2 regions of the Exiguobacterium sp. s57 genome follow, and region 2 is predicted to be linked to the other one. Evidence: predicted binding sites of a transcription regulator. Region 2 holds the regulator's gene; the other holds the start of a gene.
The links. Region 2 encodes LexA, which represses DNA repair genes until DNA is damaged. Its sites were predicted from a motif close to CGAACATATGTTCG; they were not measured.
Positions count from the first base shown of each region.

Region 1 (12,038 bases), 130 kb from region 2:
ATGCGCAACGGGTCCCGGATTTCCAAACCGATCGCTTCGAGACGAACCGGGCCCCGCTTCTTCGCATGGAGCGGAATCGTGAAGTCGACGGTCGCATTTGTCTCGACAAAATTTTCCTGCCGCCAGAACGCATGTCCTTCCGATTCCACGGTCGGATGTAAATAGCCGGATAGGCGGACGACGCCAAGCGGTACTTTTGCCGTCGATACGAGTTTCAATACATAGACGGCCTCGTCGTTCGGAAATAATTTCAGTTCTTCTGTGAGGTCGACATGAATCTGTTCGGCCAAACGAAACATGAAGGAAGGCATGATCAGTGCATATAGACTGAAGCCGATCAATAGACTCGCAATCAAGACGCTCCCATAAAGTGCCGTGAAGACCCCGACGACGAACAAGAGCCACATATAGCCGGACTCGAGATAGCGTGGGCTGACTAACTGCATGTTACACCTCTGAAGGGACCGGGATGGTCTCGAGTACAGATTTAATCAGTTTTGATGGCTTCGTCTTTAGCGACGCTTCGACCGTCAAGACGATGCGGTGCCCTAAAATCGGAAGCGCGAGTGCCCGAATATCTTCCGGAGAGACATAGTCTCGACCTTCCGTATAGGCATGCGCACGGGCTGCCATTGTGTACGCAAGCGTCGCTCGTGGACTTGGTCCGACCTCGACGTCGCGATGGTGACGAAGTGACTCCATCAAATCAAGCAAGTAATCTTCCATCGCCTCGTGGAATCGGACATCTCGTACTTCTTGCTGCATGTTCAACAGTTCGTCCGGTTGCAGTGAGAAGGATTCGGTAGCGAGGTGCTCATTGCGAATCAAGCGCCGCTCGGAATCTCTCGAAAGCGGGGCGAGTGTCAACTTGAATAAGAAACGGTCCAATTGAGCTTGCGGAAGCGGGAACGTTCCTTGACCGTCAAACGGGTTTTGTGTGGCGATCATGAAGAAAGGATCAGGTAACTTGAGTGACACTTCCCCGAGTGTCACTTGACGTTCCTGCATGGCCTCGAGCAACGCGGATTGTGTACGTGGTGTCGTCCGGTTGATCTCATCGACGAGTAAAATCGAAGTGAAGATCGGTCCCGTCCGACGTTCAAACGTTCCTGTCGTCGGATTGAACAATTCCATCCCTAAAATATCGCTTGGTAATGTGTCCGGAGTACACTGTACACGTTGAAACGTAGCCGAGATGGAGCTTGCCAAGCTACGGGCGAGTGTCGTCTTCCCCGTACCGGGACGATCTTCAAGTAAGACGTGGCCTCCCGATAGTAACGCAATCGAAGCGAGCTTGATGGCTTTCGCTTGACCTACGATTTGATTATTCAAATGTGAAACCCATGGATGGTTCATTCAAAATCCCCCTATTATTTTTCTGATAATTAAGAAAATCATAGCATAATCACTTCATGAGATGTATCAAAAATCCATTTCACTAAAAAAGACCGACCGGCAGAGCCAATCAGTCAACGTTTCGGAGAATCTAAGTATCGTTCAAAATGACGTTCGAGCCATTCCTGAAAAAATGACATGAACGTACAGATCGCCCAGTAAATCAATGCCACGACGATATAGACCGTCATGTAGTCGAACTCTCGTCCACCGACAATCTTGGCCTTGTTAAAAATCTCAGGTACTGTGATCATTGCGGCGAGTGAACTCGCTTTGATTAAATCGAGAAAGACGTTCGAAAGCGGGGGGAGGGCGATCCGTGTCGCCTGCGGCAAGACGACACCTTTCAATGTCAACCATCTTCCCATCCCGAGCGAACGTGCCGCCTCAACTTGTCCTGAATCGACCGCGCGAATCGAAGAGCGGATGATCTCAGCGATATAGGCGGCAGAGTTCAAACTGAACCCGAGAATCGCTGCCGTCAAAGCGGCGAACTCGATCCCGATGAACGGGAAACCCGAATAAAGGATGAACAAGATAATCAAGATGGGCACGCCACGCATGAACGAGATATAAAATGTTGATGGATAGCGAAGGAGACGCGTCGGAGACAACTTTCCTAATGCCAAAACGAGACCGAGCACGAGACCGAAAAACATACTGACGAATGAGATCCAAATCGTATTCGGGAGCCCACCCAATAAATAAGGGAACGATTCTATGGCTAGGTCTACGTCAAAGATAGCGTCCCACTTGATATCTGAGAACGACATGTCGACCTTACTTCGTTTCGACGATTGTTGCGTCTACGTCGGGCTCAACCGAGACATCCGCACCGTTATAGAATTGCTCAGACAATTCTTTGACCGTACCGTCTTCAAGCATCTCATCCATGACACGGTCGATGTTCTCTTGGAGCTCGTCGTTTTCATTATTCATCAAGAATGCGACTTCTTGTGGGTTGTAGGCGATATCCGGGTGAATTGTAATATCAAACTCAGGGAAGAAAGCAAGAGCAAGCGTCTGAAGATAGTAATCGTTCAAGATGACATCGGTACGTCCTGTCGAGACGTCACGCAAATACTGGTCGTTCGTCGCGTTGTCATAAATCACTTCTTCTGCTCCATATTCACGTGCTACGTCCATGAAGACAGTCGTCGCTTCGCCAGCAGCTCTTTTGCCTTTCAAGTCTTCGAGTGATTCGATTCCAGATAGGTCGCTCTTACGAACGATGGCAGTCCCGTAAGTGTATTTATAGGGTTTTGAGAAAGCAAATTTTTCTTTACGGTCTTCGGTGACGGAGATATCGTTTGTTGCGATGTCGATTTGTCCGTTTTGAACGCCCGTCAACATATTGTCAAACGCCATTTCTTTGAACTCGATCTCGAGGTCGAGACGATTTCCAATCTCTTTCATGAGTTCAACGTCAAACCCTGTCAACATATCGCTCTCTTCTTCACGGAAAGAAGCGGGGTAGAGGGTGCCGGCAGTCCCGACTGTCAATGTCCCTTCTTCCTGAATCTCTTCCCACGGTGTCATGTCTGCTTGATTCGTGCTATCATCACCACAAGCGGCAAGCGGGATCGCTAAAAATAAAGTTGCTGCCAAACCTTTTGTCGTTCGTTTCACAAGAGTTCCTCCTTAAGATGTTTCATCTGTCTAAAAATAGCATGACTTCAGCGGTCTAGCAACTGTGAAGCTTAGTTTATACAGTTTCATATTATATTTGAAACGTATATTCATGAAGCGCTATCATTCTATTGAATGCCAAATTCATTTCATTAATACAGAGAAGAACTATTTATGAAACAGGTGATAAATTAACATAAAAGTTAGACGATATACACATGTCGAAGAATTAGATAAGGAAGTTACGGAAATTACATTTCTTTACGATCGATTAGACTGGAAACAATATATCGAACATAACAGTCGCATCATTTTTTAGCGATGGGCGGAGATAACTACATCGGAAAAAAATCGACTCGTAATAGATTGATTTCGATTCGCATACACTGAATAAATCGCGGCCCGTTAAACACATCGTAAGCGCGGTGTAGGACGAGTGTTGCTCGTCTCGGCCGAACATTGAGCTAAAATTGGATAGTCGCTTGAGGTGCAGTACGATAACCTCATTACGTGTCGCTTTTATGAAAAAGAGGGATTCCAACTTGAAGGAGTCGACACGATCAAACAATATGAGGGTCTGCAGATCGAGTTGACTTTGTACTGGTACAAGGTTTTTAAGGAATAGGGAACTTCAATGCAGAGCAATTTATTGCTCTACTTTTTATTAGTTTACATAACATATATTATCAGTAAAAATAAGAACTCATCTCATTATCTTAGTATACTTATGATAGTGAGATGAGATTGATTGTTAAGACGTATGCGTAAATCGGATCAATGTGACACCCGGTTCTGGTTCAAATTCAGCACTCGGTTCGAATCCGAGCTTCGTGTAAAGACGTTTTGCCGGTCCATTATGTTTACCGGTATGCACATAAACAAGTCGACCTTCATGAACGCTTAGTACATGATCAAGTAACGTCGTGGCCAGCCTCGATCGAAAATATGTCGGATCAATGCACAGTTTTGTGATTTCTACGGTTTTTTCTGATGCCTCGTAAGTCACGAATCCAATCAACCGCTCCTCGATGTACAAGCCGTAGCTCGTACCTGGTAAGTTTTGTATCACGTCGATTGTCTCATATCGAGCCGGTATCTCATCAAACCCTAGCAATTCCGCTTCCACAGCATAGGCATTTCGTTGTATCTCAAGCATCTGCTGGGCTTGATCAAATTGTTTGATCGGGATTTCTTGTAGCTGCATGCCTTACCCCTCCCGTCATCAGATAAATTTTCTTGCCCGCTTCCGTTCTGCCCGCTTCAGCGCCAAATAGAGGCGGTGCGTTCCTTTTAATGGTGCACCGTGTCCGACGAATGTGAGGAGTGGTGCCAAATCCACTAACCGTTCTGCGCTCTCGACAGCAACGGTCCGGTTCCACGTCGCAAGTCCGGGAAGTGGGAACAATGGACGAACATCCCCCGCCACCGCCGCCCCTCCTTGCGATTGAAACGCATCTCCTGCGAATAGCACCCGATTTGTCTCGTCATAATAGGCGACAGACCCTGGCGTATGGCCCGCTGCATCAAGGACACGTAGACCGAATAGCCGTTCACCAGGTTCGAGTAACGTGTCCGGTGTGGAACGGAGCGTCGGTAACGACCCCCGAATTTTCCTCTGTTCTCCCTCATCAAGCGATCGGTCTCCTGACAAAAGACGGGCATCACGGCGGGAGATGAAGAGCTCGGCGAGCGGATGTTCCGCTTTGATGATGTCTACCCCGCCGACATGGTCTTCGTGGGCATGCGTCAACAATATCGCCAGGAGCGGCTTGTCGAGCTCAGCGATATATGACAGGATATCGGTCGCGTTCCGCTTCAGCGCCGTATCAATCAAGACGAGACCGAGGTCATGTTCAAACAGTTGAACGTTGATCGGCAGAACGGGAGCGTAAAAAGTTAGTTGATGGATATGTCCGTATCGTCTTACTTTCATCGAAAAAACCTCCTAATCAAATAAAGTGGTCCAGTCTTCTTCTTGCCAATGCGCATCGAAGCACATATGAATCTGTTCAATCGTATTTCGGGCAAGAGAGAGTTCCGGTAAATGGTCACGCTCAAAGAAACCGACGTCGCTCGTCTCAATGCCAGCAACCCCCTCTCCGTCACCGATCAGCGCACACTCGATAAAGAGTTTATAGTAATGCTCGGAAAGTGGCGGATGGGGATGTTCGTGCATATCGAACAACGCGAGTAGACGCACAGGAATCACATCCAAACCAGCCTCTTCTTCCACTTCTTTAATGATATTCGTCGCAGGAGAACGATTTACTTCACAGAATCCACCTGGTAAGGTCCATAATCCGTCTGACCGCTCCTTGACGAGCAATAGTCGATCATCTTTAAAGACCACACCACGTACATCAAGCTTCGGTGTCGGATAACCGTTCACATGCGTCAGTTGTAAGATGGCATCACTCGATAAGTCGGAATGACGTTCGAACATTTCTCTTGCGATTTCCTGCAACTCTTCATACCGTTCTCGGTCAAATTGATCATGTGTGAACGTAAGACCGGCCTGAGACAGCGCCTGAATCCGTTTTGCCCACGTCAGCCATTGAGACATATAGATCCCCCTATCTTTTGTCTTATATGTTCTTTCGGCAAATCGAGGCATTCTTCCTTTTTGGTTTTTACATTCCCTTGAAACAGTCAGGCGCAATGAATGCACAAAAAAAGTCTGTGAGTGGCATAGTCGCCGACCCACAGACCTAATTTCTTTAATCGAGATACACATCTTCAATCTCGCCGAACGAATCTTCGTCAAAGACGAATGACCCATTGGCATAGCGATCGAGTAGCGTAAGGGTTTTGGTGCTCACTTCTTTCACTTTTTCTTTACCGACGATATGAAGCGTCTCATCCCCATGTACCGGGAGCGCACGACGGATTTGATGCGGTTTCGATTTGACCTCACGAATGAGCATCGTTCCGCGAAGGTTGCGGTTCGTACAGTCGAACTGGTCTTCGAGTTTCATCTTCTTGACCGCTCCCCGTTGCGTCACGAGGACGAACAGCGGTGGTGTGAAGAATGAGAAGGCATCGGAGACAACGTCACCGTCTTTCAAATTCATGGCTTTTACGCCCGCCGCCCGCTGTCCGACGACTGGAACATCATCTTCTTTGAACCAGAGTCCATATCCACGCTCTGAGACGAGGAACAACTGTCCAGGACCGTCGCTAATTCCGGCAAAGACGACCTCATCGTCACTTTTCAGCTTCAAGGCCATGAGCGGTTTCGATTTCCGCTGCGCGTCATAGTCACGTAACGGCGTACGCTTGACCATCCCGTCTTTCGTCACGAAGAGGCAATGGGCATCTGTTTCGAACGTCGAGACGACGTCTGCCGAGATGACCTGCTCCCCTTCGATCGGGACGAGGTTGGCGACATGTTGCCCAGCATCCTTCCACTTTGATTCTGGGATCTGGTGGATCGGAATGAGGAGGTAGCTTCCTTTGTTCGTCCATACGAGCAAATGGTCCGTTGTCATCGCCTGTGTCGTCAGAAGAGGACGATCCTTCTCTTTCATCTCTGGCAAGACGTCACTCGACGCCCCGTACGAGCGCATCGAGGCACGCTTGACATACCCGTCGCGGCTGACGAAGACCATCGTCTCTTCGACAGCGATCATGACTTCCGTCTTCAGTTTCAATTCCTCGACTTCTGACTCGATGATTGAACGACGGCCATCCCCGAACTCATCACGTAACGCCGTAAGTTCTTTCACGATCAGTTTCCGTTTCGTCGCGTCCACCTCAAGGATGTTCGAGAGGCGAGCAATCTCTTTTTGGAGCACCTTCGCTTCTTTTTGCAACTCGACGATGTCCGTGTTCGTGAGTCGATACAATTGGAGCATGACGACGGCTTCTGCCTGCCGTTCTGTGAATGAGAATCGCTCCATCAGTTTCTTCTTCGCGTCCGCTTTGTCTTTGGCGGAACGGATCAATTCAAGCGTCTCATCGAGGACGGAGATGGCTTGTTCCAAGGCGTCGACGATTTCGGCGCGTTTCTTCGCCTGTTCAAGCTCGAACGTCGTCCGGCGTGTCACGACTTCTTCGACGTGCTTCAAATAGGCGTCGATGATTGGGATGATGCCCATCTGTTTCGGGGTACGATGCACGATGGAGACCATGTTGTAGTTATAAGCGAGCTGCAGGTCCGTATGCTTCAAGAAGAAGTGAAGGACACCTTCCGCGTCCGCTTCTTTCTTCAATTCGATGACGACGCGAAGGCCTGTCCGATCCGTCTCGTCACGGACTTCCGCGACGCCTTCGACCCTTTTATCGAGGCGAAGCTCTTCCATCTTTTTGACGAGGTTCGCCTTGTTCACTTCATACGGGAGTTCTGTGATCGTGATCTGTTCACGGCCACCTTTTAATTTCTCAATCTCGGACTTCGCCCGGATGATGACCTTCCCTTTACCGGTCTCGAACGCCTTTAGGATGCCGTCTTTCCCCATGACCGTCCCTCCGGTCGGGAAGTCAGGACCTGCGACGTACTCGAGCGCGTCTTTCGCGTTATCGACCTGTCCTTTCAAGCGCGCGATGGCAAGGTTGAGGACTTCCGTCAAGTTATGGGGCGGGATTTCCGTCGCATAACCGGCTGAAATTCCTGTCGTCCCGTTCATGAGCAAGTTCGGGAGGAGTGACGGCAAGACGAGCGGCTCTTCTGTCGAGTCGTCAAAGTTCGGCGTATAGTCGACCGTATTCTTCGCAATCGACGTCAGCATGACGCCTGCGATCTTCGAGAGACGCGCTTCCGTATAACGCATGGCCGCTGCCGGGTCACCGTCCATCGATCCGTTGTTCCCATGCATGTCGATGAGCGGATAACGGAGTTTCCAGTCTTGCGAGAGACGTACCATCGCCTCATAGACGGACGAGTCACCGTGCGGGTGATAGTTCCCGATGACGTTCCCGACGGTCTTCGCAGACTTCCGGTACGGCTTGTCGTTCGTATTCCCTTCATGGTGCATCGCATATAGAATCCGGCGCTGTACAGGCTTGAGACCGTCTCGCGCGTCCGGCAAGGCACGGTCTTGAATGATATATTTCGAATAACGCCCGAACCGGTCTCCAACGACCTGTTCGAGAGATAAGTTTAAAATGTGTTGAATCGTCGACATCGTTACATCACTTCCTCAATCGCTTTAGTCACATGTTCATTGGCGATGATCGAATCATCTTCCTGGAGTCCGAAGGCGACGTTCTCCTCGATCCATTCCCGGCGATGCGTGACGTTGTCACCCATCAAGACCGAGACCCGTTTGTCCGCGACGGCAGCATCGTCGACTGTGACCCGGATGAGCGTACGAGTGTCCGGGTTCATCGTCGTCTCCCATAACTGGTCAGCGTTCATCTCACCGAGACCTTTATAGCGTTGGAGGATATAGCCTTTCTTATACACCTTGACGAGCTTCTCGAGCGCTTCTTCGTCCCAGGCATAGTCGAATTGTTCGGACTTGCCTTTCCCTTTTGAGATGCGATAGAGCGGTGGCAAGGCGACGAACACGCGACCCGCCTCGACGAGCGGGCGCATATAACGGAAGAAGAATGTAAGGAGGAGCACTTGGATGTGTGCACCGTCCGTATCGGCATCCGTCATGATGATGACCTTATCAAAATTACAGTCGTCCAACTCGAAATCGTGTCCGACCCCGGCACCTATTGCATGGATGATCGTGTTGATTTCTTCGTTCTTCATGATGTCCTGGAGTTTCGACTTCTCGGAGTTGATAACTTTCCCGCGTAGCGGGAGGATGGCTTGGAACGTCCGGTCACGCCCTTGTTTGGCGGAACCACCGGCCGAGTCCCCCTCGACGAGGAAGAGCTCGTTCTTCGCGGCATTTTTCGACGTCGCCGGTGTCAATTTCCCGTTCAAGATACTTGAACGTTTCTTTTTCTTGCCGTTCCGCGCCTCTTCACGGGCCTTACGAGCCGCCTCGCGTGCCTGAGCCGCACGAATCGCCTTTTTGATGAGCATCGTGGCCATCTGTGGGTTCTCCTCTAGGAAGATCGTCAACTGTTTCGCCATGACGCTGTCGGCACTCGCGCGTGCTTCCGGTGAACCGAGTTTCGACTTTGTCTGTCCCTCGAACTGAAGGAACTCCTCTGGTATCCGGACCGAGACGATGAGCGTGAGTCCCTCACGGACGTCACCGCCGTCTAGATTCTTGTCCTTCTCTTTGAGTAATCCGTTCTTGCGCGCATACTCGTTCATGATGCGGGTCATTGCCGTCTTGGCACCTACCTCGTGCGTCCCACCATCGCGTGTCCGAACGTTGTTGACGAAGGAGAGGACGTTCTCGGAATAGGCGTCCGTGAACTGGAACGCGAGTTCGATCTCAATCTCGTTCTCCGTGCCTTCGAAATAGACGATCGGATGGAGTGTTGCCTTATCGTCATTCAAATATTGAATGAACTCTGCAATCCCTTCCTCGTAATGGAACGTTTCTTGCTTATCAGCACGCTCATCTGTGAGCGTGATCGTCAACCCTTTTAAAAGGAAAGCCGATTCACGTAGACGTTCGGCGAGTGTGTCATAATTGTAAGTCGTTGTCGAGAAGATGGTTACATCCGGTTTGAAATAGACGCTCGTCCCGGTCTGGCGTGTCTTTCCTGTTTCAATCAGAGTCGTTTGAGGCACACCGCCGTCAGCGAATGTCTGCTCAAACACTTTGCCGTCTCGATAAATCGTCACGATGACCTTGCTCGAGAGCGCGTTGACGACCGATGCACCGACGCCGTGGAGTCCACCAGACGTCTTGTAACCGCCTTGTCCGAACTTCCCACCGGCGTGGAGGACCGTGAAAATGACTTCAGGTGTCGGCTTTCCTGAAGCGTGCATCCCTGTCGGCATACCTCGTCCGTGGTCACGGACTGTGATCGCATCATTTTTGTGAATCGTCACATCGATTTGACCACCGAACCCTGCGAGCGCCTCATCGATCGCATTGTCGACGATCTCATAAACGAGATGGTGAAGTCCGCGATGGTCGGTTGACCCGATGTACATCCCCGGTCGTTTCCGTACGGCCGTGAGTCCTTCGAGCACCTGGATGGCGTCTTCATTGTAATTAAATAGATCTGTTGACATAGCAGTCACCTCAACTTCGAACACACGTTCGTTTTTCTTTCCTATTGTATAGCTGTTCATCGATTCTGGCAAGCCTCCCTCGACAGCTGTTGCTGAAAAAAAGGAGACCTACCAAGGAGGTAGGTCTTATCCGAGTAGACGAGCATGCTCCACGTACAGGCAACGATTCTCGATATAATCGAGTCCAGCATCGCGTACGATCTGCTCTGCCTCAGTACTTGAGAGCCCGAGCTGATTGAAGACGAGCCCGACATCTCCATGTCGTACCGCATCTTCCGCGACACCTGCTAAAAATTCGTTGCGACGGAACACGTCGACGATATCAATTCTACCCGGGATGCTCTCGACGGAAGGATACACCTTGCGGCCGTTCCATTTTTCGAGCATCGGGTTGACAGGGATGACGGTATAGCCGACACGGAGTAAATACTCCGCAATCTGGTTGGCCGTCTTGTTTGGGTTGTCGGACACGCCGACGACCGCGATGGTTTTCGCTTCAGACAAAAGTTGTTTCAAACGCTGATCATCCATCCAAAATCCCCCTTTGGTTTACGTTTACAGTGTAACGTTACCTTCCTAACGGTTTCAAGTCTTATTTTCATCATAAGGTATAATGGTTCATCATTTCAATCTCAAGACAAATCAATATGGTTTACATAACAAATTATTGTATACCTTTTATTTTGCGATAAAAATGATTTAATGATTAACTGACCGATAAGTAAACGAAAGTACAAATCAAGAACCTTGCGTGAAATATCTATTTCACGCAATGTTAGATACCGAGTATAGGCAATATTTATATAGTGTTTTTATGACTTTTATACAAATATGATTCTTCTTTCGATATACTGAAAAGTAGGGGGTGTAAGATGAGGACAGCTTATGAAGTTAGTCGTGGAACACTGTATAATGAGCGCTTCGCTTTTTACGGAAATGTGCTCGCTTGGTTGGTCCACTTCCTATTTTGTATTTTATTTTGGCGACTAGAAGTAAACTCACTTTTCATTTCAAACGGATTGAGCGTCGTCTAATATACAATCTCGTTTTATTTCGTACATAAACGGTGGTATGGTATTTTCTTCACTGGGCTCTTCGTCGAGGTCATCTATAACGCCATCATCTCGACGGTCATCCTCGGATGGGAGATCAATATGCATTACTTTATTCTCATGATGGCCTACGGTGTCTTTTTCATGCCGAGTGTCCCAAGGGGCCAACGAATTTTAACCACGGCCCTCGCGATGCTGATTTATAGCCTTCTATTCATCTATGTATCTGACGGCATCGAGGCCCTGCCGATACACGTAGAACAAGCGCTTGGACTCTTTTGTATCCTATCGACCGTTATGATGATTGCAGGGCTCTCCTTCATCTTCGAGTCAGCTGTCGTGGCAGTGCCGGATGAACTCGAACTGTCGAACGAGCGGTTGCAAATCCTCGCCTCGACCGATGGGTTGACCGGGCTATTGAATCGTAAAGTCGGTCATGAACGAATCTCCGAAGCAATCGAGCAGACCACTCGGGACGGTGTACCATACGCGCTCGCGCTCGGTGATATCGATCGATTCAAATCTTTCAATGAAACATATGGTCACGACTGTGGAGATCGTGTCATTCAACAGGTTGCCTCGACCCTATCCGATGTCGACGGGATTACGGTCCGTTGGGGGGAGAAGAGTTCCTGATCTTCCTATCCGACCCGTCCGACGACTTTTACGAGACAATCGAACAGTTAAGACGACATATCGAGACGACGTATCTCGATTACGCAGGCGAACGACTTCGTGTCACGATGACGTTCGGACTCGCGGTTCGCAGTGGTTTTGATACGATTGAAGAGATAGTGAAAGAGGCGGATGATTATCTTCGAGAAGGTAAGCAAAACGGTAAAAATCAAGTCAGATCAACCTGAAGAAAG
Region 1 covers NZ_JACSKR010000001.1:406,441-418,478, forward strand. The annotation lists gene KNO98_RS02090 (DUF58 domain-containing protein) at 1-446, opposite strand, end outside; gene KNO98_RS02095 (AAA family ATPase) at 448-1,356, opposite strand; gene KNO98_RS02100 (amino acid ABC transporter permease) at 1,470-2,168, opposite strand; gene KNO98_RS02105 (transporter substrate-binding domain-containing protein) at 2,176-3,024, opposite strand; gene KNO98_RS02110 (GNAT family N-acetyltransferase) at 3,776-4,228, opposite strand; gene KNO98_RS02115 (MBL fold metallo-hydrolase) at 4,247-4,957, opposite strand; gene KNO98_RS02120 (NUDIX hydrolase) at 4,970-5,587, opposite strand; gene parC (DNA topoisomerase IV subunit A) at 5,742-8,147, opposite strand; gene parE (DNA topoisomerase IV subunit B) at 8,150-10,117, opposite strand; gene KNO98_RS02135 (CoA-binding protein) at 10,244-10,648, opposite strand; gene KNO98_RS14660 (hypothetical protein) at 10,990-11,151, shown strand; gene KNO98_RS14665 (GGDEF domain-containing protein) at 11,272-11,805, shown strand; gene KNO98_RS14670 (diguanylate cyclase) at 11,784-12,032, shown strand.
Region 1: the regulator LexA is predicted to act here: its motif matches at 10,135-10,148, upstream of parE (DNA topoisomerase IV subunit B).

Region 2 (12,038 bases):
TTTCTCCTAGTCGGACAGAATCGAAACGACGACTTTATTCCTTTAATGATGTCGAACGTCTACTCGCAATCAAGGATTACATTGACCAAGGTTTTAACTTGGCAGCGATTCGCCATATGTTAGAGCAAGAAGGTGGAAAAGGAGCAGAAACGTCCGCTCCGGCTACACCGGTTGATGAAACTCCGAAGATTTCAGAAAAAGAGTTACATCATTTGTTGAAAACACAGCTTCAAGAAGCCGGTCGCTTCAATAAGACGTCGCTCATTCAAGGCGAGCTTTCTCGTTTTTATCGATAACGCCGCACACATCAACCATTACGCAATGTGAGAGGGGACATTTTACCATGGCCAGAAAAACGTTCACAAAAGAAGACATTAAACGCATCGCACAAGAGGAAGACGTACGCTTTATTCGTCTTCAATTCACGGACATCCTCGGAACAATCAAAAACGTCGAGGTGCCGATCAGCCAATTGGACAAAGCACTTGATAACAAAATGATGTTCGATGGATCGTCAATCGAAGGATTCGTCCGCATCGAGGAATCAGACATGTACTTGTATCCAGACCTCAACACATGGGTTGTCTTCCCGTGGACAAATGGCAGCGGAAAAGTCGCTCGCTTAATTTGTGATATTTATAACCCAGACGGGACACCGTTCAGCGGTGACCCACGCGGTACACTCAAACGTAACCTTGAAAAGATGCAAAAGCTTGGCTTCTCAGCGTTCAACGTTGGACCAGAGCCAGAGTTCTTCTTGTTCAAGAAAGACGCTTCAGGTCGTCCGACACTTGAGCTCAACGACCAAGGTGGATACTTCGACTTGGCACCAGTTGACCTTGGTGAGAACTGCCGTAAAGAAATCGTCATCGAACTTGAGAACATGGGCTTCGAAATCGAAGCGTCACACCATGAAGTCGCACCAGGACAACACGAAATCGACTTCAAATACGCCGATGCTGTCACAACGGCAGATAACATCCAAACGTTCAAACTCGTCGTCAAGACGATCGCTGCGAAGTATGGTCTTCACGCGACATTCATGCCTAAGCCACTCTTTGGTGTGAACGGTTCAGGAATGCACGCGAACATGTCACTCTTCAAAGGCGACACGAACGTCTTCTACGATCCGAACGGCGACATGGAACTTTCTGACACAGCTCGCGCGTTCACAGCTGGTATCTTGGAGCACGCTCGTGCCTTCACTGCAGTTTGTAACCCGACTGTGAACTCATACAAGCGTCTCGTACCAGGCTACGAAGCACCTTGCTACGTTGCATGGAGCGCACGCAACCGTTCACCGCTCGTACGTGTGCCAGCAGCACGTGGTCTCTCGACTCGTATCGAAGTACGTTCGGTTGACCCGGCAGCGAACCCGTATCTCGCACTTGCTGCGCTCTTAGCTTCAGGTCTTGACGGAATCGAAAAAGATTTGAATGCACCAAAACCAATCGACAGCAACATCTACGTGATGGACAAACCTGAGCGTGTAGCGAACGGAATCGACGATCTTCCGGCGACACTCTTTGACGCACTCGAAGTCCTTCGTGCAGACAAGGTCGTCATGGAATCGCTCGGTGAACACATTGGTGAACATTTCCTCGAGTTAAAAGAAATCGAGTGGGATATGTTCCGTATGCAAGTAACAGAGTGGGAACGAGATCAGTACTTGACGCTCTACTAATAGAAGAAATATGCAAAAGAGCAATGAATGACTTTCCTCAGAAGTGTCGTTCATTGCTCTTTTTTGTTGAGTTTCAGATGAAGCAGAAATGTAAAAGGATCACCTCCACGAGCGTGGAAGTGATCCTTTGTTAGTTAAAACGCTTTTTTTAAAAACGTTGATGTGTAGTCGAGTGTCGTATGGAGTGTCGTCGCGAAGACGAGTCCTAGAAAGAAAGACATGCCATGAACGTCCACCCATGAGCGAATTTCCGTTTCGTATGCCGTGAATGGTAAGAGAAGCACCAATGGGAAACCGATATATACAATCCGAATCACATCGCTCAAACCAGGAAAATGCGATAGTAGAGAGCGATGCGGCATAAGTTTCACATATGGGAGCCAAATCAATTTGAGTGGTCCCCATCGATAATACGCATCTGATTTTAAATCGAGGTCCGGGGAGAGCCAGAGCGTTCCAATAATCGCACCGATTATGAATGCGAGCGGGACGTCTAAATCAATAAAAGGCGTGGCAACCGCAAGTGCGCCGGTTGCCACGAGATTCGTACGGGTATGGGTCTTACCGCTAGCCATTAATGAATTGTCCGGTATACGCCGATAACTTTCCCTAAAATTGAGACGTTGTCAAAATACATCGCTTCTAACTCGTCGTTTTCCGGTTGAAGACGGACTTTTGAAGCTTCCTTATAAATACGCTTCACAGTCGCCTCGCCCTCTTCTGTCATGGCGACGACAATCTCTCCATTGTCGGCAGTGCTCTGTTGGCGGACGAGCACACGGTCTCCGTCCAAAATCCCTGCATTGATCATTGAATCTCCAGAAACGGACAGCATATAGACGTTATCTGAACCAACGATATGTGCCGGAAGAGGGAAGTGCTCTTCCACGTTTTCGATGGCGGTGATCGGTGTCCCCGCGGTGACTTTCCCGATGACCGGAACGTACATGACGGACTCTTGCTCCTCCATTGTGGATGCATCTTCACTCAGAATTTCAATTGCACGGGGCTTCGTCTTATCCCGACGAATCAAACCGCGTTTCTCTAGGCGATCTAGATGACCATGTACGGTCGAACTAGAGGCAAGACCGACTGCTTCTCCAATCTCACGAACAGAGGGTGGATAGCCTTTTGCCCGAACTTCGTCTTTGATGAAATCAAGAATTTGTTGTTGTCGCGCTGACATTTTTTTCATTATGTTCACCTCGATATAATCGAATAAACTGCAATCGCATCCTATTCTTTATGTATTTAGTGTAACACAAGAACACATGAGCGTACAAACATTCGTTCGTTATTTTCCCTTGACCGAACACGAGTTCTTGTTTTATGATAAGAACAGATAAACGAACAAACGTTCTAACGAACATACATTCTTATACAGGAGGTAAGGGAATCATGAAAGATACACTCAACGGAATCATTTTAGTCGGAATGCTCTTAGTCGGGATGTTCGCCTTTTATTTAGCTGGGGAGGTGCGTGGGGGAACGACACCAGTTGAACCGATCATGACATCGGAACGTACGATTGAAGAAGAGGTCGCCTATGTCGAGGCAGAGTCGATTGAAGCGCAAATCATGGCAGAGCGAGAAGAACATAATGAACGAAAAACAAAATGGTATGCCGCTGAGTGATCGTTCAGCATTGCGAACCGTTCTCAAACTGTGTATCGTAAGGAATGAATGCGATGAAAGGGAGTGATGCGATGCGAGTCGTCATCTATTGTCGGGTATCGACGAACAAGTCTACCCAAGAGACATCACTCAGTCGGCAAGTCGAAGAATTACAAGAACTAGCTTCGCGTTTAGGGGCCGACATTATAGATGTCATCACAGAACAAGAGAGCGGTTATGAAGTTAATCGACAGGGGCTGCTCAATTTACTTGACCACGTATCGACATCTCAGTTGGATGCCGTGCTCGTCACCGATGACAGTCGTTTAGGACGAGGAAATGCCAAAATTGCGATACTACACACATTAATGAAGCATGATGTGCGATTGTTGACGATGCAGTCGACTTCGGATTACGTTGTTTCTGATGCTGAGAAGATGGTGTTAGAGATTGTTAGTGTCGTCGAAGAGTATCAACGGAAAATTCATAACGCGAAGATTTCCCGCGGAATGCGTCGTGCGGTCGCCAACGGTTTCAATCCACAACGTAATATTGAGAACAATGATCAAGGTGGCCGACATCGGATTGAAGTTCCGATTGAAGAGATTATTCAATTGCGCGAGCGGGGGTTGACGTTTGCCGAGATTGCGGCGACACTTCGCGGATTCGGATACGAAGTATCAAAAGCGACGGTCAACCGACGCTATCTCGAACACCGGTCAGTTGCTGAAACTTGATTCTTCCTCTCTGATTTTGTAAAGTAGAAGAACAAATTCACGAGAGAGGGGGCGAGTCATATGTTAGCACCCGGACAATTGGAGCGAATCAATTTCCTCGCCAACAAAGCGAAGACAGAAGGACTATCTCAAGAAGAGATGAACGAACAACAAGACTTGCGTCAAGAATATTTGAAGGCGTTCCGTCAATCTTTCAAGTCTCAAATGATGGGCATGAAAGTCGTTGACCCAGAAGGAAACGACGTCACGCCAGAGAAATTGAAAGAAGAACAAAAACGCCATCGTGGTGAGTGATGCTGAATGCACATCCTATTTCGCATAGGATGTGCATTTTTGTTATACACGAACAATCATCAGACGAACGGATTGCGTTCTTTTTCATGCAATTGAAGGAAACGATTTCATATAATGTGTTATACTAATTAATTAGTTGTGACACACGAATGAGTATGATAGAATATGACGGGTAGAAAACCTTCTTAACACAGAGAGGATGAAATTAGTGGAAACAACTACTAAAGAATTATTAGCGATTAACTCGATTCGGACGCTCTCAATCGATGCGGTCCAAAAAGCAAACTCTGGTCACCCAGGAATGCCGATGGGGGCTGCACCGATGGCGTTTACACTTTGGACAGACAAAATGCGTCACAACCCGAAAAACCCGAACTGGTTCAACCGCGACCGTTTCGTGCTTTCTGCGGGTCATGGATCGATGCTCTTGTACTCGCTCCTTCACTTGTCTGGATATGATTTGTCAATGGACGACCTTAAATCATTCCGTCAAATGGACTCGAAGACACCAGGTCACCCAGAGTATCGTCACACGGCTGGGGTAGATGCGACAACGGGACCACTTGGACAAGGGATCGCGATGGCTGTCGGGATGGCCATGGCAGAAAAGCACTTAGAAGCGACTTACAACCGCGACAAGTTCAACGTCGTTGACCACTACACATTTGGAATTTGCGGAGACGGGGACTTAATGGAAGGTGTCTCGGCGGAAGCGGCATCACTCGCTGGTCACTTGAAACTTGGTAAACTCGTTGTCCTTTACGATTCAAACGACATCTCACTCGATGGTGACCTTCACAAGTCATTCTCTGAGAGCGTTGAAGACCGTTTCAACGCCTATGGATGGCAAGTCATTCGTGTCGAAGATGGAACAGATATCGATTCAATCGCAAAAGCAATTGATGCAGCGAAAGCTGAGACGTCGAAACCGACATTGATTGAAGTCAAGACGGTGATCGGATTCGGTTCACCGAACAAGTCAGGGAAGTCGGCTTCGCACGGGGCACCACTTGGAGATGCTGAAATCGAATTGACGAAACAGTTCTACAAATGGGAAGGCGAGTCGTTCTACGTTCCAAACGAAGTATACGACTTGTTCAATGAGAAAGTGGTCGAGCCCGGCGCGAAGTACGAGTCAGACTGGAACGAGCTCGTTGAAGCATACAAAGCGGCCTATCCAGAGCTTGGTGCACAGTTCGAACTTGCGATGAACAATGAGCTTCCTGAAGGTTGGGACAGCGAGTTGCCGACATTTGAAATCGGTTCGAAAAAAGCAACACGTCAAACGAGTGGCGAAGTGTTGAACGCAATCGCGAAAGCAGTACCGACACTCTTCGGTGGATCGGCTGACCTTGCAGGTTCAAACAACTCGATGATCAAAGGTGCAGTGGACTTCGATGAAGACCCGGCCGGTCGTAACATCTGGTTCGGTGTACGTGAATTTGCGATGGCGGCAGCTGTAAACGGTATGGCGCTTCACGGTGGAGTACTTCCATACGGTGCGACATTCTTCGTCTTCTCGGATTACCTTCGCCCTGCAGTTCGTCTTGCTGCGCTCATGGGACTCCCATCGACGTTCATCTTGACACACGACTCAATCGCAGTTGGTGAAGATGGTCCAACACACGAGCCGGTCGAACATTTGATGAGCTTCCGCGCGATGCCAAACCTTTCTGTTCTTCGTCCGGCAGATGGTAAAGAAACGATTGCTGCTTGGAAACAAGCTGTGACATCGAAGACAGCACCATCGCTTCTCGTCTTGACTCGTCAAGCATTGCCTGAACTCGAAGGCACATCGATTGAAACCGCAGCAAAAGGCGCATACGTCGTTGCGGGTGAATCGAAAGATGCAGACGTTCTCTTACTTGGTACAGGTTCAGAAGTACATGTCCTCGTTGAAGCACGTGAACAGCTCGCATCTGTTGGTGTGAACGCAGCAGTTGTCTCGATGCCGTCATGGGAACTCTTCGAAGCACAATCTGCTGAGTATAAAGAATCTGTCCTTCCGTCTTCAATCACAAAGCGTGTGTCACTTGAAGCGGGTGCGACACTTGGTTGGTACAAGTATGTCGGATTTGGTGGGAAAGTACTCGGAATCGATAAGTTCGGAGCTTCAGCGCCTGGAGATCTCCTCATGAAAGAATACGGCATGTCAGTCGACAACGTCGTCGATGCAGTAAAATCACTTTAATCTTAAATTGATTATTTATGACGGCCATTCATTTGGCCGTCACTTTTTTTCTAGACGACTAGCGAAGTTGTTCGATTTAGTGTATAGTAAAAAACGATGTTTCATATGGTAGAGGAGGTAAAGCCTTGAGTACATTATTTTGGATTCTTCTTGTCGTGGCAGCACTCATCGGGGGTATCGCGATTGGATTCTTCATCGCGCGTAAATACATGATGAACTACCTTGAACAAAACCCGCCAATCAATGAAGATATGATTCGTACGTTGATGATGCAGATGGGTCAAAAGCCATCACAGAAGAAAGTCAACCAAGTGATGCGCGCCATGAACGTGCAGATGAAAGATGAAAAGAAGTCATAATGAGTCGTGAAAGCACTTCGGTCCTCGAAGTGCTTTTTTTGTCTCCTCATTTTGTTAGACAATCGAACAAACTTTCGCTACGATTAAGAAATAATCTTCATATAAAGATAGAAGGGGGCGTTTCTCATTCGTGTATTTAAACAATTATCTTGGTTTTTGCGTCTCGAGTGGAAGACGTATACAATCGGTATCGTCTTACTCATATTCGTGGCAGGGTTAGAGTTGATTCCTCCACGCATCATCGGACGAGTCGTCGATGAAATCAACAGTGATTCACTCGCATCGAACACGCTTTGGATGTTACTCGGAGGACTAGCTGCGGTCGGGATTGGGAATTATGTTGCCCGCTTCTTTTGGCGCTATTTCATCTTTGGTGCTTCGATTCGTCTAGGTAGAAAGCTTCGCAGTCAATTGTATCGGCACTTTACGGACCTCGACCAGCGATTCTACAAAAAATCACGTGTCGGTGACTTAATGGCACATGCGACAAATGATGTACAGGCCGTATCGATGACGGCCGGAGCGGGGATTTTGACGCTTGTTGATAGCGTGACGCTCGGAACGTTCGTGATCATCACGATGATTACGACAATCAGTTGGAAACTGACGCTCGTCGCCTTACTGCCACTCCCAATCATGGTCGCTTTGACGACACGATATGGAAAGATGTTACATAGCCGATTCGGGGTCGCTCAAGCGGCATTTTCAGAATTGAATGACAAAGTGCAGGAAAGTGTCAGTGGGGTTCGTGTCTTAAAGTCGGCCGGGGAAGTCGAGCGGGATGTGGATTCATTTGAAAACTTATCGAGTGAGGTCATGGCGAAAAACGTCCGTGTCGCTAAAATCGATGCCTTATATGATCCGACAATCTTCGGAATTGTCGGCCTTTCCTATATCCTTTCTGTCGGATACGGGGCAGTCCTAATCGAGCAGGGCGAATTGACAATTGGACAGATTGTCAGCTTCACTGCCTATTTGGCACTCTTGACGTGGCCGATGTTAGCATTCGGTTGGCTGTTTAACATTGTGGAACGGGGACGTGCCTCATACGACCGCATCGAGCGAATGCTTGCCGTCAAGCCTGAGATTCAAGACGATCGTATGGCTGCGACGACTCTGGCGCACTCAGAGGTGGAAGTTGCCGTTCGAAAGTTCGCTTATGATGAGACTATCGTACTCGATGACGTTCATTTCCGAATCGAGCGTGGGAAAACGATTGGGATCGTCGGAAGGACGGGGGCAGGCAAGACGACAATTGTACGCTTGTTGACCCGTGAGTATGATGTGAAAGATGGCAAAATCAAAATCGGTGGAATCAATATCCGCCAAGTGAAAAAGTCACTTCTCATGGATAAAATTGCAGTCGTGCCGCAAGACCACTTCTTATTCTCTGATTCTATCGCAAACAATATCGCATTCGGAAGACCCGATGCCAGCATGGAGGAAATCATCGAAGCGGCTAAGGTCGCAGAGGTACATGAAGATATCGTCCGCCTCCCTGAAGGGTACGCGACGCTCGTCGGTGAGCGCGGTGTGACATTATCAGGAGGACAGAAGCAGCGTATTTCCATTGCGCGGGCGCTCATGACAGAGGCTGATGTGTTGATTTTAGATGATGCGCTATCTGCCGTTGATGCGAAAACCGAAGAATCGATTATCGAGCATTTTCGTGTCGGCAATCCGGAACAGGCACGAGTCATCGTCGCACATCGACTTTCCGCAGTCGAACATGCCGATGAGATTCTCGTCATCGAAGACGGTAAAATTGTACAACGTGGACGGCATGAGTTACTCCTTCAAGAGATAGGCTGGTATCGAGAAACATATGACCGTCAACAGCTTGAGGCGATCGTAGAAGGGGGTGGGCACGATGAAGCATGATATTCAAGAATGGCAAGTCATCAAACGATTGCTGAGTTACGCGAAACGGTACGGTAAACCTCTCGGTATCGCCTTCGTTTTTCTATTGATTGCGACAGGTGCCAAGTTGGCCGGTCCATTTCTCATTAAAGTGTTCATCGATGAGTTTGTCACGCCAGGTGTCTATCCGACGAACTGGGTGATTGCCCTCTTCACTGTTTATATGATTCTGCACTTGTCAGCTATTCTGTTTGACTATCTGCAGTCCATCTCCTTCCAAAAGATTGCATTGAAGATTGTCCAGAACATTCGAATGGATATTTTTCGTCACGTCATGGGGATGCGTCTCGCTTATTTTGATCGTACCCCAGCCGGTGTCCTCGTATCCCGCATCACGAATGATACCGAGGCCGTAAAAGAGCTATACGTCGGTGTCATGAGTACGTTCGTTCAGTCGGCTGTCCAATTGATTGGGACGTATATATTCCTATACATACTAGAGCCGCAACTTGCGACGATGGGACTTGTCCTACTGCCACTCTTTTGGCTCATCATCTGGGCGTATCGTCGTTTCTCGACGAAGTATTTTGCTCAAGTTCGAGACCTGTTGTCTCAACTCAATGCCCAGTTGAACGAATCCATCAATGGAATGAGAATCATTCAACAATTCCGCCAAGAAGAACGACTCATCCGTCAGTTTGAAGAAACGAATGAGGCGCACCAAGAGGCACGATATCGGAACTTAAAGCTCGATAGTATGTTACTCCGTCCAATTATTGAGTTGTTGCTCGCATTCTCCATCATTGGACTTCTCGGGTATTATGGAGTCCTCTCGATGACTGAGCAAGTTCAAGTCGGGGTCGTCTACGCGTTCATCAGTTATATCGAGCGTATTTTCCGACCGGTGCTTGACATCATGCAACGACTGAGCGAGTTTCAACAAGCTGTCGTATCTGCGGACCGCGTCTTTAAAATTTTAGATACAAATGAGCCATCTCCAGGAAAACAGTTGCCAGGAGAAGCTCGTGTTTCGGAAGGGGAGGTGCGATTCGAGGATGTGACGTTCAGTTATGACGGTGAAGTCGATGTGTTGAAACATATCTCGTTCGTCGCCAAGCCAGGAGAAACGGTCGCGCTCGTCGGTCATACCGGTAGCGGGAAAAGTTCGATCATTAACTTATTGACACGTTTTTACCCATATGGATCTGGCAAAATCACGATTGATGGACAGCCACTCGAACAATTTGAAGAACAAGAACTTCGTCAGCAAGTTGGACTGGTACTTCAAGACCCGTTCTTGTTTACGGGAACGATTGAAGAAAATTTAAAACTGTTCAATCCGAACATCGATTCAGAACGGACGCGTGAGGCCGCTGAATTTGTTCAGGCACATACGTTCATCGAGAAGTTGGATGCCGGATATGGACATAACGTCGGGGAGCGTGGGGCTACCTTCTCGAGTGGAGAACGGCAATTGCTTGCATTTGCACGCACGGTCGCGCGAAATCCAAAAATACTCATTCTCGATGAGGCGACGAGTTCAATCGATACCGAGACGGAAGAACGTGTTCAAATTGCACTCGATCGGATGCGCCGTGGTCGTACGACAATTGCGATTGCCCATCGCCTGTCGACGATTCAAGATGCCGATTTGATATTGGTTTTGCATCGAGGGGAAATCGTGGAGAGGGGAAATCATCAAGAGTTGTTGAAACAGGATGGTCTTTATAAAAAAATGTATGAACTTCAGTCTGGTCAACGTCTGATGTCTTGAATTGGAAAGGATACCTACCTAGGTGTCCTTTTTCCATGGAAAAAAGCTCGCCACCCAAGGTGACGAGCCAATAAAATTAAGTATTGAGCTGTTCTTTTTTATATTTTGATAGGACGTGATGAGTAATCAGCGAGTCAAGTTCTTGACTGACCAAAATGACTTCTGGCGAGCTCCAAGAGTGCTCTGACGCGATTTCATACAGTTCATCACGTTTTTGTTCAATGGCTTGGTGTAGTGTATCTGCTGCGGTGACTGCCACGTTCGTTCCCCCATCATGTAAGTTAGAATTTTGTGAACTAGAATATCCAAATCTTAGCACCTTCGTTTACAGATGACAAGTTTCATTTCCATTTCAAAAATTACAAAATGATATTGAGATGCGAAGGAAAAGATGCGAGCAATTTAAATAGGTTTTCGCTATAATGGTCGTGAAAGGTGGAAATCGTCATGGAAGTCACATTATGGCTCGCATTTGGGGCGGGCGTCTTATCGTTTTTATCACCATGTACGCTCCCGTTGTATCCGGTTTTTCTATCGTATATTACCGGGGTTTCCGTATCTGAATTAAAAAATGAAGGATTGAAACAGCGTACAGCTTGGTTCCACACATTTTCGTTCTTATTCGGCTTTTCGATTGTCTTTCTCGTACTTGGATTATCGACATCGTTGATTGCAGACGTCTTCATCCAGTATAAAGATAGTCTTCGGATGTTCGGAGCCATCTTGATTTTCGTATTCGGCGTTTTTTTGGCGGGCCTTTGGCAACCGCAATTTATGATGCGCGAAAAGAAAATGGATATCGGCGAACGAAAGAGTGGGTATTTTGGAACCGTATTAATCGGAATTGGGTTTGCAGCTGGTTGGACGCCTTGTACGGGTCCGATTTTAGCGGGCGTGATTGCACTTGCCGCAACGAATCCGAGCCAAGGTCTCGGCTACATGTTGGCGTATGTCATCGGTTTCGCGATTCCATTTTTAGTGATGGTCGCTTTCGTAGGCAAAATTAAGTACTTAGCACGAAACAGCGCGAAAGTTGCAAAAGTTGGAGGCTATTTGATGATGGCGTTCGGCGTACTATTATATTTTGACGGAATGAATCGATTCGCGGCCTGGATGAGCGAACTTGTCGGATTCACCGGATTTTAAGGGGTTGATCGAGATGTCAATGTTATGGGGATCGACTCTTATTGCATTATTGATGGGGATCGTGGCAAGCTTCGTTCGTGTGAAAGCATCGGCGAAACCGACGAATGCAAAAAAAATCTTGATTCCACCGCTTGCGATGACAACAGGGATGATTCAGTTTTTGATTCCTGCGTTTCGCTTGTCATGGATTGAAGTACTTGAAGCGCTAGCGGTCGGACTGATCTTTAGCCTGTTCTTAATCAAAACATCAAACTTTGAAAAACGGGATGGGGAAGTGTATCTGTCCCGCTCGAAAGCATTTTTTATCGTGGTTTTTGCACTACTTGCGATTCGCACGGCGATGAAAGTTTGGGTCGGGCATGAAGTCGATATTTTCTCC
Region 2 covers NZ_JACSKR010000001.1:539,658-551,695, reverse strand. The annotation lists gene KNO98_RS02830 (MerR family transcriptional regulator) at 1-296, shown strand, start outside; gene glnA (type I glutamate--ammonia ligase) at 344-1,684, shown strand; gene KNO98_RS02820 (metal-binding protein) at 1,819-2,259, opposite strand; gene lexA (transcriptional repressor LexA) at 2,259-2,879, opposite strand; gene KNO98_RS02810 (hypothetical protein) at 3,083-3,319, shown strand; gene KNO98_RS02805 (YneB family resolvase-like protein) at 3,391-4,035, shown strand; gene KNO98_RS02800 (DUF896 domain-containing protein) at 4,096-4,329, shown strand; gene tkt (transketolase) at 4,529-6,520, shown strand; gene KNO98_RS02790 (YneF family protein) at 6,646-6,879, shown strand; gene KNO98_RS02785 (ABC transporter transmembrane domain-containing protein) at 7,006-8,760, shown strand; gene KNO98_RS02780 (ABC transporter ATP-binding protein) at 8,750-10,513, shown strand; gene KNO98_RS02775 (aspartyl-phosphate phosphatase Spo0E family protein) at 10,590-10,772, opposite strand; gene KNO98_RS02770 (cytochrome c biogenesis CcdA family protein) at 10,961-11,659, shown strand; gene KNO98_RS02765 (CcdC family protein) at 11,679-12,038, shown strand, end outside.